Regions from separate parts of the Microbacterium sp. A84 genome, predicted to be linked through region 2. Evidence: predicted binding sites of a transcription regulator. Region 2 holds the regulator's gene; the other holds the start of a gene.
What was found. The regulator LexA, encoded in region 2, represses DNA repair genes until DNA is damaged. The targets are predictions, from matches to a motif close to TCGAACANNTGTTCGA.

Region 1: a site for LexA is predicted at 2,397-2,412, ahead of ACSU04_RS16895 (DUF222 domain-containing protein). Genes of this name have one in related genera too.

Annotation. Positions count from the first base shown of each region.
Region 1 covers NZ_JBPXMS010000005.1:12,199-19,208, reverse strand. The annotation lists gene ACSU04_RS16910 (branched-chain amino acid ABC transporter permease) at 1-822, opposite strand, end outside; gene ACSU04_RS16905 (ABC transporter ATP-binding protein) at 822-1,559, opposite strand; gene ACSU04_RS16900 (ABC transporter ATP-binding protein) at 1,556-2,317, opposite strand; gene ACSU04_RS16895 (DUF222 domain-containing protein) at 2,443-3,927, shown strand; gene ACSU04_RS16890 (glucose 1-dehydrogenase) at 3,971-4,705, opposite strand; gene ACSU04_RS16885 (NADPH:quinone oxidoreductase family protein) at 4,702-5,709, opposite strand; gene ACSU04_RS16880 (TetR/AcrR family transcriptional regulator) at 5,693-6,286, opposite strand; gene ACSU04_RS16875 (SDR family oxidoreductase) at 6,345-7,010, opposite strand, start outside.
Region 2 covers NZ_JBPXMS010000004.1:33,782-40,791, reverse strand. The annotation lists gene ACSU04_RS14960 (S9 family peptidase) at 1-862, opposite strand, end outside; gene ACSU04_RS14955 (methylenetetrahydrofolate reductase) at 1,064-2,011, shown strand; gene metE (5-methyltetrahydropteroyltriglutamate--homocysteine S-methyltransferase) at 2,036-4,351, shown strand; gene lexA (transcriptional repressor LexA) at 4,431-5,126, opposite strand; gene ACSU04_RS14940 (LysM peptidoglycan-binding domain-containing protein) at 5,399-5,776, shown strand; gene ACSU04_RS14935 (histidinol-phosphate transaminase) at 5,822-6,916, shown strand; gene hisB (imidazoleglycerol-phosphate dehydratase HisB) at 6,913-7,010, shown strand, end outside.

The DNA of each region.
Region 1 (7,010 bases), on a different contig from region 2:
CGCGACGAGCAGCACGAGCACGCCGATCGGGGCGACCGTGGCGCCGAGGTAGCCGGTGACGAGGGTTATCGCGACGCCGACGACGAGGCCGCCGAGCATCGCACCGGCGGGCGAATCCAGGCCGCCGACCACCGCGACCGCGAAGGCGTAAACGAACAGCATGTCGGTGGAGTGCGGATTCAATCCGAGTTCGGTCGGCACCAGCAGGATCGCCGCGAGTGCGGCGACGGCGCTCGACAGCATCCATCCGATCGTCACCATCTTGTTCACCCGCACCCCCAGCACGCGTGACACTTCGGGGGCGAATGCCGCTGCGCGCAACTGCAGGCCGAGTGAGGTGCGGGTGAACAAGAGTGCAAGGGCGGCCATCACGACCAGCGCGACAATCAGGATGAACAGATCGTTCGGTGAGAGCAGCGGCACGCCGCCGACGAGGATGGGTGCGTCATCGAACGGCGCCGCCATGGGACGATACTGCGGTCCGAACAGGATGCCGAGTAGCGACTGCAGCACCATGACGAGGCCGATCGCGACGATCACACCGGTGAGCGGACTGGCGTGCGGGGCGAATCGCATCACCCCCCGTTCGATGACGAGCCCGACGACTGCGCCGGCGATGAGCCCCGCACCGAGTCCGGCGAAGTAGTTGCCGGTCAGCGCGCTGACCGCGAAGGCGACGTAGGTGGCGACGAGCGCCATCGCGCCCTGCGCGAAGTTGATGATGCGCGCAGCACGCCAGATCAGCACGAGCGAAAGCGCGAACAGCGCAAAGATCGCGCCGCGGGCGAGGCCGGTGGCGAGCAGGAAGGCGAGACGATCCATCAGAACCCCAGGTAGGCGTGTCGGAGGGCGGCGTCGCCGGCGAGTTCGGATGCCGGAGCATCCGCCACCACGCGACCGAGGTCGAGCACAACGCCGCGGTCGGCGATCGAGAGGGCTCCCGTGACGTTCTGCTCGGCGAGGAGCACGGTGATGCCGCGCTGCTCTGCGGCATCACGAAGGGTGCTCATCAGCTGTGCGACCACAAGTGGCGCGAGGCCGAGCGAAGGCTCATCAAGCGCGAGGACTCGGGGCTCGGAGATGAGCGCCCGGCCCAGGGCGAGCATCTGCCGCTCACCGCCGGAGAGCTGATGCCCATCGGCGGTACGGCGACGAGCGAGCGGCTCGAACATCTCATAGATGCCATTGATCGCGCGCTCGCGGGCGGCACCGCGATGACGCCACAGGGCACCGAGGCGGAGGTTCTCCTCGACAGTGAGTTCGGCGACGACGCTCTGCCCCTCAGGCACCAGCGCAAGTCCGCGGCGCGCGCGGTCCTCGGTGCGCAGGGATCCGAGATCGGTTCCGTCCAGCGTGATGGAACCGGATGCCGCGGGCACGAGTCCCGCGAGGGTGCGCAGCAGGGTGGTCTTGCCCGCACCGTTGGCGCCGAGCAGCGCGACCACCTCACCGGGGCGAAGGTCGATGCTGACGTCGTGCAGAACGGGTGCGCCGCCATAGCCGACGGTGAGACTGCTGATGGTGAGGGAGGCGCCGGTGCGCGTGGTGGTTTCAGTCATGAACTGGCTCCCTCTGGTGCGGCAGCATCCGCCTTCACGCCGAGGTAGGCCTCTTCCACGCGGGGGTCGTTACGCACCGCATCGGGCGTCCCGTGGGCGATGACGCGGCCGAAGTCCAGCACCACGATGCGATCGGCAAGCCCCATCACGAAGTCGACGTGGTGTTCGACCAGCAGCACGGCGCATCCTGCATCCGCCACCCGGCGAACCGTCTCCGCGAGTGCATCGATGTCATCCGCGCCGAGGCCACCGGCCGGCTCGTCGAGCAAGAGCATGGTGGGCTCTGAGACGAGGGCCCTGGCGAGGGCGACACGCTTGCGGTCGGGGTACGCGAGCGCCGCAACCGGACGATCAGCCAGCGCGGTGAGGTCAAGGGCTTCCAGCTGCGCGGTCACCGCGGTCTCGGCATCCCGTCGCCCAGATAGCGGAACGCCGACGTTCTCACGCACCGTCAGGCTGGGAAACAGTCCCAGTCCCTGCAGCGTGCGGGCCAGTCCCTGCCCGATGAGGCGAGCCGTGCGTCGCGGCGCGGGACGGCCGTCGAGCGAGATGGTCCCCCGGTTGCGAACGAGACCGCAGATCGCGTTGAACACCGTCGTCTTACCCGCGCCATTCGGCCCGATGAGGGCGACGATCTCGCCGGACCGGACGTCGAAGGAGACGTCGTCGACCGCAGTGAGTCCCCCGAAGGTCACCGTGAGATGGCTCACGTCGAGCCGGACGGGCGGCTGGTCGGATTGCAGGGTGTGCGGGTACATCGGCACCTCTTCGTGTCGCTGGTTTGATCACTCTACATCAGAAACCGACCGGGCGGTATGTAGTTGTTGCGGGCTTGTGATGAACAAATATTCGAATGTCCGTGCCCCCGTGTTGAATGGTCAGTATGAACAACGTCGTCACACAGCTTGAGGGTCTCGATGAGACCCTCGCCGTGCTGACGCGGGACGCGTTCGGCCGCGAAGTCATTCCCGATCTCAGTGATGCCGACGTCGCTGCGCTGCTCGCTGCGACCGGCCGAGTTCAGCGCAGACTTGAAGCCCTCCAGATCGAGGCGGCCGTGCAGGTGCAGGAGCGCTCGGCTCCGATGCGCGACGACCGGATCACCCTCACCTACGGGTGCGCGACGGCGGTGGACCTCATTCGGATGCTCACCCTGGTCGACTCCCGCCAGGCTCACCGGCTGGTGCGGGCCGCCGGCTTCCTGAAGCGCACCCGTAGCATCACCGAGGGCGTGTTCCTTCCGGCGCGCTATCCCGCGCTGCGCGAGGCCGTCACTGACGGATACCTGGGGCTGTCCGGTCTGCTGGCCGCGATCACTCCGCTGGAGCAGGCACGCGCGCGCATCCTCGACGATCAGCGACTCGACGCCGACCGGCGACTCGGGGCGCTCGCTCGAGGGATCGACACCGACGCGGAGTCCGACGCTTCCATCGGCCGCGGACCGCTACCGACACCCGAAGATCTCGGGCTCCTCTCGCAGGTGCTCGTCGCGTACCTCGACCCAGACGGCGCCGAGCCGACGGATGACACCGCCACCCGCAAACGCGGGTTAACGATCGGGCGCCTGCGTGATGGGACCATTCCTGTCCGCGCCGACCTGCTCCCTGAGGTGGCGGGGCAGCTGCAGCTTCTGCTCGACAGCCTGCTGAATCCTCGGGTCGACGGTCCGGAAGACCTGTCATCCACGGGCGGAGTGCATTTCGCGCCGACGGACGATGACGCCAGCGTGGGCACTGACGCCGACCACGGCCTCTCCCCCGTCGACTCGCGCACCCGTGCGCAGAAGCGCCACGATGCGTTCGCCGCGATACTCAACACCGCTGCGCGCACGGGCAATTTCCCGACGTTGGGCGGCGCCGCGCCGACCCTGGTGGTGACCGTCAACGCAGACGATTACGCCACCGGCGCAGGTCACGCGGGCGTGCAGAACACCGGTGACCTCATTCCTGCACGTGTCGCCGCACAAACGGGCTGCGCGGGCGGCATCCAACGCGTCCTCTTCGACAGCCAGGGCAGGATCGTCTCGATCGGCACCTCGGCCCGCATCTTCAACGCCCTTCAGCGGCGTGCGATCACGCTGCGGGACGGTGGCTGCATCATCCCCGGCTGCACGATCCCGGCCACCTGGTGTGAAATCCATCATGTTCGTGAGCACGCCGACGGCGGGCCGACGCACACTGACAACGGCGTGCTGCTGTGCTGGTGGCACCACCGCAACCTGCATCTGTCCGAGTGGCGAATCCGCATGAACGGCGGCGTTCCCGAGGTGCGCGGCCCACTCTGGTGGGACCGTGAACAGCGTTGGCGGCCGGCCGGGCGACCACGACCTCAATCTCCACCTCGCCATCGACAACCGGCCACCGCCTGAGCACGGGGCGGACCGGGGCGAAGAGCCTAGCGATGCGAACATCTCAGCGGTGCGGAATACCGGCGATCATGCCGCCGTCGACGACGAACTCCGCGCCACTGGTGAACGACGACGCATCGCTCGCAAGGAACACGATGGTGCCCGCCAGATCTTCCGGCTCGCCGGGGCGCCCGAGCGGAATGTCGAGATGCGCGGGGTCGATCCTTGTCGTCATCGAGGTATTGATGAATCCAGGGTGCACCGAGTTGACCCGGATCCCGAACGGTCCGAGCTCGACTGCGAGCGACGCGGCGAGGCCGCGCACCCCGAACTTCGCCGCCGTGTAACCGTGCAACCCTGCGCTGCCGCGCATCCCCTCGACCGAGGAGATATTGATGATCGATCCTTTGCCCTGCTGCTTCATGACCGGCACCACCGCGCGGCAGCCGAAGAAGGTGCCGGTGAGGTTCACCGCGATCACGGCGTCCCATTTCTCGGTGCTGAGGTGCTCGATCGGCGCGGCATTCGCGATGCCGGCATTGTTGACCAGCACGTCGACGGCGCCGAAGGCCTGAACCGACGCATCCACCGCGGCATCCCACTGCGTCTCCTGGGTGACATCCAACGAGACGAACAGCGCCCGCTCCCCCAGCTCCGCGGCAAGAGCCCGTCCGGCATCCTCGAGGATGTCCGCGATCACGACCCGTCCGCCCGCAGCATGCAGCGCGCGGACGTACGCCTCGCCGATGCCGCGCGCACCACCGGTGACCAGCGCCACCCGCCCGCCCAGATCGTTCATGACGAGACCTGGATGACCACGCGACCCACCGTCGTGCCTGTGGCGAGCTTGGTGATGGCAGCCGGTGCATCGTCGAATGGCACCACACTGTCGATGACCGGAGCGATCTTCCCAGACTCGAACAGGCGGATCAGCTCCTCGTGCGCTTCATCGACCAGGTGCGGCAGACGCTCCTGGTAGAGACCCCAGTACAGCCCGAGCACGGCGTAGTTCTTGACCAGAGCGTGGCTCACCGCGAGCTGCGGAATCTCACCGCTCGCGAAGCCGATCACGACGATGCGTCCCTCGAAAGCGACCGCACGGGTGGATGCGGTGAATGCCGCTCCTCCCACCGGATCGAACACCACGTCTGCGCCGTGGCCGCCGGTGATGCGCTTGACCTCGCCGACGATGTCATCGCCGCGCAGGATGACGTGCTCAGCGCCCGCGGCGCGAGCGACCTCTGCCTTCGCCTCGCTGCCAACCACGCCGATTACCCTGGCACCGGCGGCGGCGCCCAGCTGCACGGTGGCAGCGCCAACTCCGCCCGCCGCCGCATGCACGAGCAACCACTCGCCCGCCTGCAGCTTCGCGCGACGGTGCAGCGCGAACCACGAGGTTTGGTAGGCGATGTTCAATCCTGACGCCGCCAGAAAATCGAAGCTGTCCGGAATCGGATGCACGGATGCCGCATCCACGGCCGCGTATTCGGCGAGAACGCCGATTTTTCCCGCGACGACCCGGTCGCCCACAGCGTGTGTGGACACACCGCTGCCCACCGCAATCACTGTTCCGCTGCACTCTATGCCGGGAATGAAGGGCAGCTCCGGCTTCACCTGGTATTCGCCGCGAGCAAGCAGCACATCCGGGAAGTTCGCTGCGACTGCCGCGACCCGGATGAGCACCTCTCCTTCAGCCGGCACCGGTGTCGGCACACTCTGCTGTGTCAGCGCTTCTGCGGGTTCACCGAGACTGGTGACCTGCCAGGCGCGCATGGACTGCGGAACTTCAATGGGGGACGGCATCCGTTCTCCTCAAGCTGGCGAGAAACAGGTCGGTGATCTGCTCGGCGATGAGCGTCTTACCTTCCGGTCCCTCTGGTGAATACCAATGCGACAGATAGTGCACGTCACTGAAGAAGTGCGCGACAAGCAGCGCAACAGGGATGTCATCGCGGTAGATCCCCTCGCGCTGTCCGCTCCCGATGAGGGCGGCGAACTCGTCGTGATATCCGCGACGGCGACGGGTGACATCCTGCTGCCTGGGCGCCGAGAGCATGTTCATGCTGCGGAAGAACACAGCCCCCTCGGCGATGTGGTCGATCGAGGTCTCCAGCACGTCGATGCACGCCGCACGCAACACCTCATCGGTCGTCCCGCCCCGCGCGATGATCTCGTCGAGATGCGCCTTCTGCAGCGTCAGCAGCGAATCGTAGATGCCGAAGAGCAGATCATCCTTCGACTCGAAGTAGTGGTACATCGCACCCTTGGTGACGCCGGCGGCCTCGACGATCTGCTGCACGCTCGTGTTCGCGTAGCCGCGGGTGGCGAACAACTCGACGGCGGCGCGGGTGACGTTTTCAGGGACGTGTGAATCCTTCATACCCTCATCTTTCCGTGAATCATGATCACGCGTCGTACATATGGATCAGCGCCATCCATCAGAGCGGACGGATACTGGCGCCGCCATCGATGGACACGGTCTGCCCGGTCATCCACGCGGCATCATCAGAGAGCAGGAAGGTGACGGGACCGGCCACATCGTCGGGTTCGCCGAGGCGCGCGAGCGGATAGCCGGCGGACACCTCACCCTCGTGTCCTTCGTAAAGCGCCCGCGCGAACGCGGTCTTGATCACCGCCGGTGCGACGGCATTGACACGGATGTCGGGAGCAAGTTCGAAGGCAAGTTGCGCGGTGAGATTGATGAGCGCCGCCTTGGATATGCCGTAGAACGCGATGCCGGGGCTTGCGCTCAGGCCCGCCACCGAGGCGATGTTCACGATGCTGCGGCTGAGGCCGGCGGCAAGTGCGGCGCGCGTCCAGTCGAGAGCTGCGACCACGTTGACCTCGAGGATCTTGCGTGCGGCGTCCGCATCGACGTCGACGATGGGCCCGTAAACGGGGTTGATGCCGGTGTTGTTCACGAGGTGGTCGAGGCGGCCATGCTGAGCGGCGATGTGCGCGAAGACTGCGCCGCGGTGATCGGCATCGTCGGCGCGGCCAGCGACGGCGGATGCCGCAGGCCCGAGCTCTGCGACGGCAGCGTCGAGCGCATCCTGCTTGCGACCGGTGATGACCACGGAGCCACCCTCGGCGACGATGCGCCG
Region 2 (7,010 bases):
GTCTGATCTCATCAGAGCCGTTGGTGCGCACGGCTACAATCCGCCCGTCAGACAGCGGCTGATACCAGCGATTGCCGAGCACCCACAGGCCGTAACCAGTGTCGGCGTCAGCCGGTGCGATCGGGTCTGGGCCGGAGGTGCGCTCCAGACCGTCGAGCGTGATGCTCTGCAGCTGCCAGCGTCCCGTCGGATCATCGGCATAAACGAGTTCGGTGTCACTGATCCATTCGGGTTGCAGTGCGGCGCGTGTGGGGGTGCTGGCAACCGTGTCGCCGCCGAGCTGGGCGACGTGCAGCAGTGCCAGCTGCCACGGCATGTGGCGATCGCTCCACTGGACCCACGCGATGCGCGTGCCGTCGGGGGAGAGAGCAGGATGCGCGACGAACCCGGAGGTCGCAATGATCTCCTGAACGTCGTCGTCGTCGTCGCCGTCGGTCGGGATCTCCACGATCGCGCGGCGGTGCCGATCGCCGGTGAGGTCTTCGCGCACCGCGAAGAGTCGGCCGTGCTGCAACCGCAGCCCGCCGTGGTTCGGACCGGCTGGCGTCAGCGGCTCCGGTTCGGCGCCAGGGAGCATCCGATACACCCGCTGATCCTTCGCGTTCACGAAGAACAGCGTGCCGTCGGCATCCGCCGTCCACGCGCCGCCACCATACTCGTGCACTCGTGAGCGGGCGTTCCACGGTTCCGGTAAGAGCACGTTGCCGTTCGAACTGCGCACAGTGACGCGTCCGCCTTCGGCCGGGACGGACTCGCCCCACCAGATCTCATCGCCGACGAACTTCGCGCCGTCAATGCGGGGCGCAGATGAGGCGATATCCGCCGCGTGGAAGGGGGAAGTCCAGGTACCGTACGGCTGCATGCTTCGACCCTATGCGGTGGTGCTGTGACACACGGCGTCACACACTGTGCGCGAGGCGGCATCGGTGGCATAAGTTTCTGGAAACGGCCGGTTCATCCCGGACGTGGAGCGACAGCCGAGCCCGGCACCCGCCCGCGAACGAGCAAGTGTTTTTGAGATCGTTCGCGGCTGCCCTGCCCACTCTGTCACCCCAGGAGAATGATGTCTTCCGAGTCTTCGACGCTCGGGGCCCCACGTGTCCCGTTCTCCTTCGAGCTCTACCCGCCGCGTTCGGCGTCGAGCGATGAGGCGCTGCACGAGACTGTCCGCCAGCTTGCCGCAGCCGGCCCTGATTTTATCTCCGTCACTTACGGCGCAGGCGGCTCCACAGGTGGGCGCTCACTCGATGTGCTGCGCTTCATCCGTGAGAACACCGACGTCGAGCCGCTCGCGCACCTGACATGTGTCGGTAATACCTACGCGGGCGCCGCGGCCCTCATCCGAGAGTTCCTGGATGCCGGCATCCTCAGCTTCCTCGCCCTTCGCGGTGACCCGCCCATCGGTCAGACGGAGCCCTTCCTCGGCGATCTGGAGAGCTCAGCGCAACTTGTGCAATTGATCGGCCGCGCGCAGGCCGAGCGCGCCCCCTATGAGGAGACGCCGATTCCGGGCTTTCCCGGGGCCGCTCGCGTCACCCGCGGGCGCGATGTCAACATCGCCGTGGCCGCATTCCCCAAGGGGCACCCGCGCTCTGCTCACCGCACGCAGGATGTCGAGGCGTTGCTTGCCAAACAGGCGGCCGGAGCGACGTTCGCGATCACACAGCTGTTCTTCCACGCTGACGACTACCTCGCGTTCGTCGAGCGTGCGCGGGCCGCGGGTGTCACGATTCCGATTCTCCCCGGCATCATGCCGATCACCTCGCCCGCGCGTCTGAGGCGCGTGCTCGAACTCACCGGCGAGGACCTGCCCAGCGAGCTCTCGATCGCTCTCGAGGTCGAGCCGACGCCTGAGGGGCGTCGCGAGATCGGCACCGAGTGGGCAGCGCGCCTGACCCGCGAGGTCGTGGCCGGCGGAGCACCCGGAGTGCACCTGTACGCGTTCAACCAACACGAAACCGTTCTGACCGTTCTCGCAGAGGCAGGCGTCCTTCCTGCCCTGCATCACTAGATCCATCCCCGAAAGGAACACATCATGACCGCATTCCCCCAGGGGACCATCCTCGGCTACCCGCGCATCGGCCGCCGTCGCGAGCTCAAGAAGGCTGTCGAGGCCTTCTGGGCCGGCCGCTCCGACCTCGTAGCCCTCGAGCAGACCGCCGCTGACCTGCGCGCGGCGAGCCGTGAGCGCCTTGCATCCCTCGGCCTCGGCCGCACCGACTCGGCGATCCCGGAGTCATTCTCGTACTACGACCAGGTGCACGATGCGGCAGTCACGGTAGGCGCCATCCCCACCCGCTTCGACAACCTCCGCGAGACGGACGGCTCGATCGGCTTGCCGGCGTACTTCACCATCGCGCGCGGCGAGGGTGAGCGTGCCGCGCTCGAGATGACCAAGTGGTTCGACTCGAACTACCACTACCTCGTTCCCGAGATCGGTCCGGAGACGACGTTCTCGCTCTCCAGCGACCGTGTCGTGCGCCAGGTCGAGGAGGCAGTCGCCGCGGGTTTCGTCACCCGCCCCGTCATCGTCGGTCCCGTCACGCTGTTGGCACTGGCGAAGGCATCGGACGCGGCGCCGGAGGGCTTTGACCCGCTGTCGCGTCTGGATGACCTCGTGCCGGTCTATGTCGAGTTGCTCGCCCGCCTCCGCGCAGCCGGAGCCGAGTGGGTCCAGCTGGATGAGCCCGCGCTCGTCAGCGAATCGCTCCCCGCCTCCGCCGAGCAGTTGGCGGATGCCGCAGCTCGCGCGCTGGCCGTCATCGGTGGCGCAGCTTCGCGCCCGTCGATCCTCGTTGCGGCTCCTTACGCTGCTCTGGACGCGAGCCTTGCCGTACTTGCTGCGGCTCCCATCGAGGCCATCGCGATCGACCTGGTGCGCGGTAGCGTCCCGGCAGCGGTCGAGGGACTGGCCGACAAGGTGCTCGTCGGTGGAGTGATCGACGGTCACAACATCTGGCGCGGCGACCTCGCTGGCGCGTTCGACAAGCTCGAGGCGCTGGGCGCGCTCGGCGCGGCTCAGGTCGCGGCATCCACCTCCACCTCACTGCTGCACGTCCCGCATGACGTGACCGACGAGTCGAAGCTCGACGAACGACTGGCCAGCTGGCTCGCATTCGCCGACCAGAAGGTCGAACAGGTCGTCGCCCTGGCTCGTGGCCTCGGCTCCGGCCGTCAGGCGATTCAGGCAGAGCTGGATGCGGCATCCGCAGCTCTTGCCGACCGCAGCAACGCACCGGGCGTGCGTGACGGTGCTGTGCGTTCGCGTGAACTTGCCGATGGCGACTTCTCGCGTGTTTCCTATGCTGAGCGCGAGGCCGCCCAGGCGGAAGCCCTCGGCCTGCCGGCACTGCCGCTCACCACGATCGGTTCGTTCCCGCAGACCGGTGACATCCGTCGTGCTCGTGCGCAGTACATCCGCGGTGAGCTGTCGCAGGACGACTACGACACATTCCTTCGCCGCGAGGTGGACACCGTCGTCGAACTGCAGGAAGACCTCGGGCTGGACGTGCTCGTGCACGGTGAACCAGAGCGCAACGACATGGTGCAGTACTTCGCGGAGAACCTCTCCGGATTCTCTGTGACGGAGAACGGTTGGGTGCAGTCCTATGGTTCGCGTGCCACGCGCCCATCGATTCTGTGGGGCGACGTCTCGCGTCCGGCTCCCATCACGGTCGGATGGTCGGTCTACGCACAGTCGAAGACTGCCAAGCACATGAAGGGCATGCTCACCGGTCCCGTGACGATCCTCGCGTGGTCGTTCGTGCGCGATGACCAGCCGCTGGGAGAGACCGCGAACCAGGTCGCCCTCGCACTGCGTGACGAGATCACCGATCTCGAGGCCGCCGGAATCGCCATCATCCAGGTCGACGAGCCGGCACTGCGTGAGCTGCTGCCGCTGAAGAAGTCCGATCAGGCCGCGTACTTGAACTGGTCAGTGAACTCGTTCCGTCTGGCCACTGGGGGAGCGGCTGCGGCCACACAGGTGCACACACACCTGTGTTACTCGGAGTTCGGTGTCGTCATCGACGCGATCCGTGCGCTGGATGCTGACGTGACCTCGATCGAGGCCGCTCGCAGCCGCATGGGTGTCGTCACGGATATCGCCGAGGTCGGCTTCGATCACGGCATCGGACCCGGCGTCTACGACATTCACTCTCCGCGCGTTCCCACGGTCGACGAGATCGAGTCGCTGCTGCGTCGCGCAGTGGATGAGCTCCCGACGCGTCAGCTCTGGATCAACCCGGACTGTGGCCTGAAGACTCGCGGCTACGACGAGACGACCGAGTCGCTGCGCAACATCGTCGAGGCGACCCGTCGCGTGCGAGAAGACATCTCAGTCACGGCGTAATAGTTCGAGAAAAAAGGAGGCGCTCCCCGACGGGGAGCGCCTCCTTTGTGCTGTCTCAGATTATTTGTGCTGTCTCAGATCAGATCGCGCGGAGCACAGCGACGACTTTGCCGAGCACCGTGGCGTCATCGCCGAGGATGGGCTCGAAGGAGGAGTTGCGGGGCAGCAGCCACGTGTGACCGTCGCGCTGGCGGAACGTCTTCACTGTGGCTTCGCCGTCCAGCATTGCCGCAACGATCTCACCGTTCTCTGCCGTGTTCTGCGTGCGGATGACCACCCAGTCACCGTCGCAGATCGCGGCGTCGATCATCGATTCGCCGGTGACCTTGAGCATGAACAGATCGCCCTTGCCAACGAGCTGACGGGGGAGAGGGAAAATCTCTTCGACCTGCTGATCCGCTGTGATCGGCACGCCAGCGGCGATCTGTCCGACCAACGGCACCATTGCCGCGTCGCCCACCGGAGTGCTGGAATCAGCAGGGTTCTCACCACTGGAGCCCGGCAGATCGATCAGCACTTCCATCGCCCGAGTCTTGCCTGGGTCACGGCGCAGATAGCCGCTGAGCTCAAGCTGGCCCAGCTGATGGGTCACGCTCGACAGCGACTTGAGGTTCACCGCATCGCCGATCTCGCGCATGCTCGGCGGGTATCCGTGCGTGGCGATGGAGGTCTGAATGACCTCGAGGATCGCCATCTGCTTCGGGCTGAGGCTCTTGCGCCGGCGAGTGCGCGGAGCCTCGGGTTCGGAGGCGGAGTTATCGCTGATGTCGCTCATGTCGGTCATGGGTGCTCCTTTGTACGCGATCCCGGGGCTGCTCTTCGAATGTCTGAGGTCCGTGATGTGGTGTGTCTATCGAAATCGTATCCGAGAAACACGCCGATTAGGAAGATCTGTTCGAGCGTGTCGGAGAAAACAGCGGTTCGCTTTCGAATAAGTCTTGACAGATGTTCGAATTCGAAGATACATTCGGTACGTAGCTTCGCATTCACTGCTCCCGGCCGAGTGGTGAATGCGAACGCTACGCCAAAGAGGCAGAGGAGAATCCCATGAGCACCATCAGCATCACAGCAGGTACGACCGTTTCAACAGGCACCACCGTTTCAACTGGCACCACCCGGCTTCGAATGACTACCCGGGGGCGTCGCGTGTTGGTCGCTCTTGCGGCACTCCCACTCGCTGCGGGCATCGGGATCGCGGCGATCGGCGGCGGCTCGGCCATCGCATCAGGCGATTCGGCGGAGACCGCGACATTCGAGACGATCACGATTCTGCCCGGTGACACACTGTGGTCGATCGCGGAGTCCCTTGCGCCGTCGACCGATCCGCGCGCTGTGATTGGTGAGATCGAGCGGCTTAATCTCCTCCGTACCGGATCCCTGCAGGTCGGCCAGCAGCTGGCCATCCCCGCGCAGTACAGCAACTGAGCAATACAGCAACGGAGAGGTAGAACAACTGATCTCACCGTTAACATGGGGAGGGTGACTGCTTCGCTTGCTGACCTCCCCCTCCGTGATGATCTTCGTGGGCTTACCCCCTATGGTGCACCGCAGGTTCCGCTTCCTGTCGCGCTGAACGTGAATGAGAACTCTCATCCTCTTCCCGACGAGGTGGCGAGCGACATCCTCGATGACGTCGCCGTCGCGCTGCGTGAGGTGAATCGCTACCCAGACCGTGAGTTCACCGCCCTCCGTGAGGGCTTTGCCGGTTATCTCGGGCACGGCCTCGACGCCTCGCAGATCTGGGCGGGTAACGGCTCGAACGAGGTGCTGCAGCACGTCCTGCAGGCCTTCGCAGGTCCAGGGCGCACCGCCTTCGGATTCGCGCCCACCTACTCGATGTATCCGCTGCTTGCGCAGGGCACCGGCGCCCGCTGGGCGGCGGGTACTCGGCAGTCCGACTACACACTCACCGCTGTCGACGCCGCAGCACAGATCAGGGATGCCGACCCGGACGTCGTCATGCTGTGCAGGCCGAACAATCCGACGGGTACACCACTCGGCATCGATGTTGTCGAGGCGGTCTACGAAGCGACCCGCGGCGTCGTGGTCGTCGATGAGGCCTATTGGGAATTCGCCCCACGCGGGGCAGTCTCCGCCCTGACTCTTCTCGAGGGACGCCCACGTCTCGCGGTATCGCGCACGATGAGCAAGGCGTTCGCGTTCGCGGGCGCTCGGGTCGGCTACCTCGCAGCAGACCCCGCATTCATCGATGCCCTTCGGCTTGTGCGCCTTCCGTACCACCTGAGCGCGCTCACCCAGGCTGCGGCTGTTGCGGCTCTGCGCAATTCGTCCACAATGCTGGCGATGGTCGACGACATCGTTGAGCAACGCGATCGCATCACCGCGACGCTCGAAGCGCTCGGATATCAGCCGCACGAATCGTGGTCGAACTTCGTGCTGTTCGGGGGAGTGGCTGATCCGAAGGCGACTTTCCAGGCCCTCTACGATCGCGGCGTTCTGGTGCGCGATGTCGGCATCCCGAACCACCTGCGTGTCACGGCCGGTACCGAGTCCGAGACCACGGCGTTCCTCGATGCGCTGGCCTCGATAGAATCAGCCTCATGAGCGCTTCTCGTACCGCGACCCGCACCCGCAGCACATCTGAGTCGACTGTTGAACTCGAGGTGAATCTCGACGGCACTGGTCAGAGCCACATCGA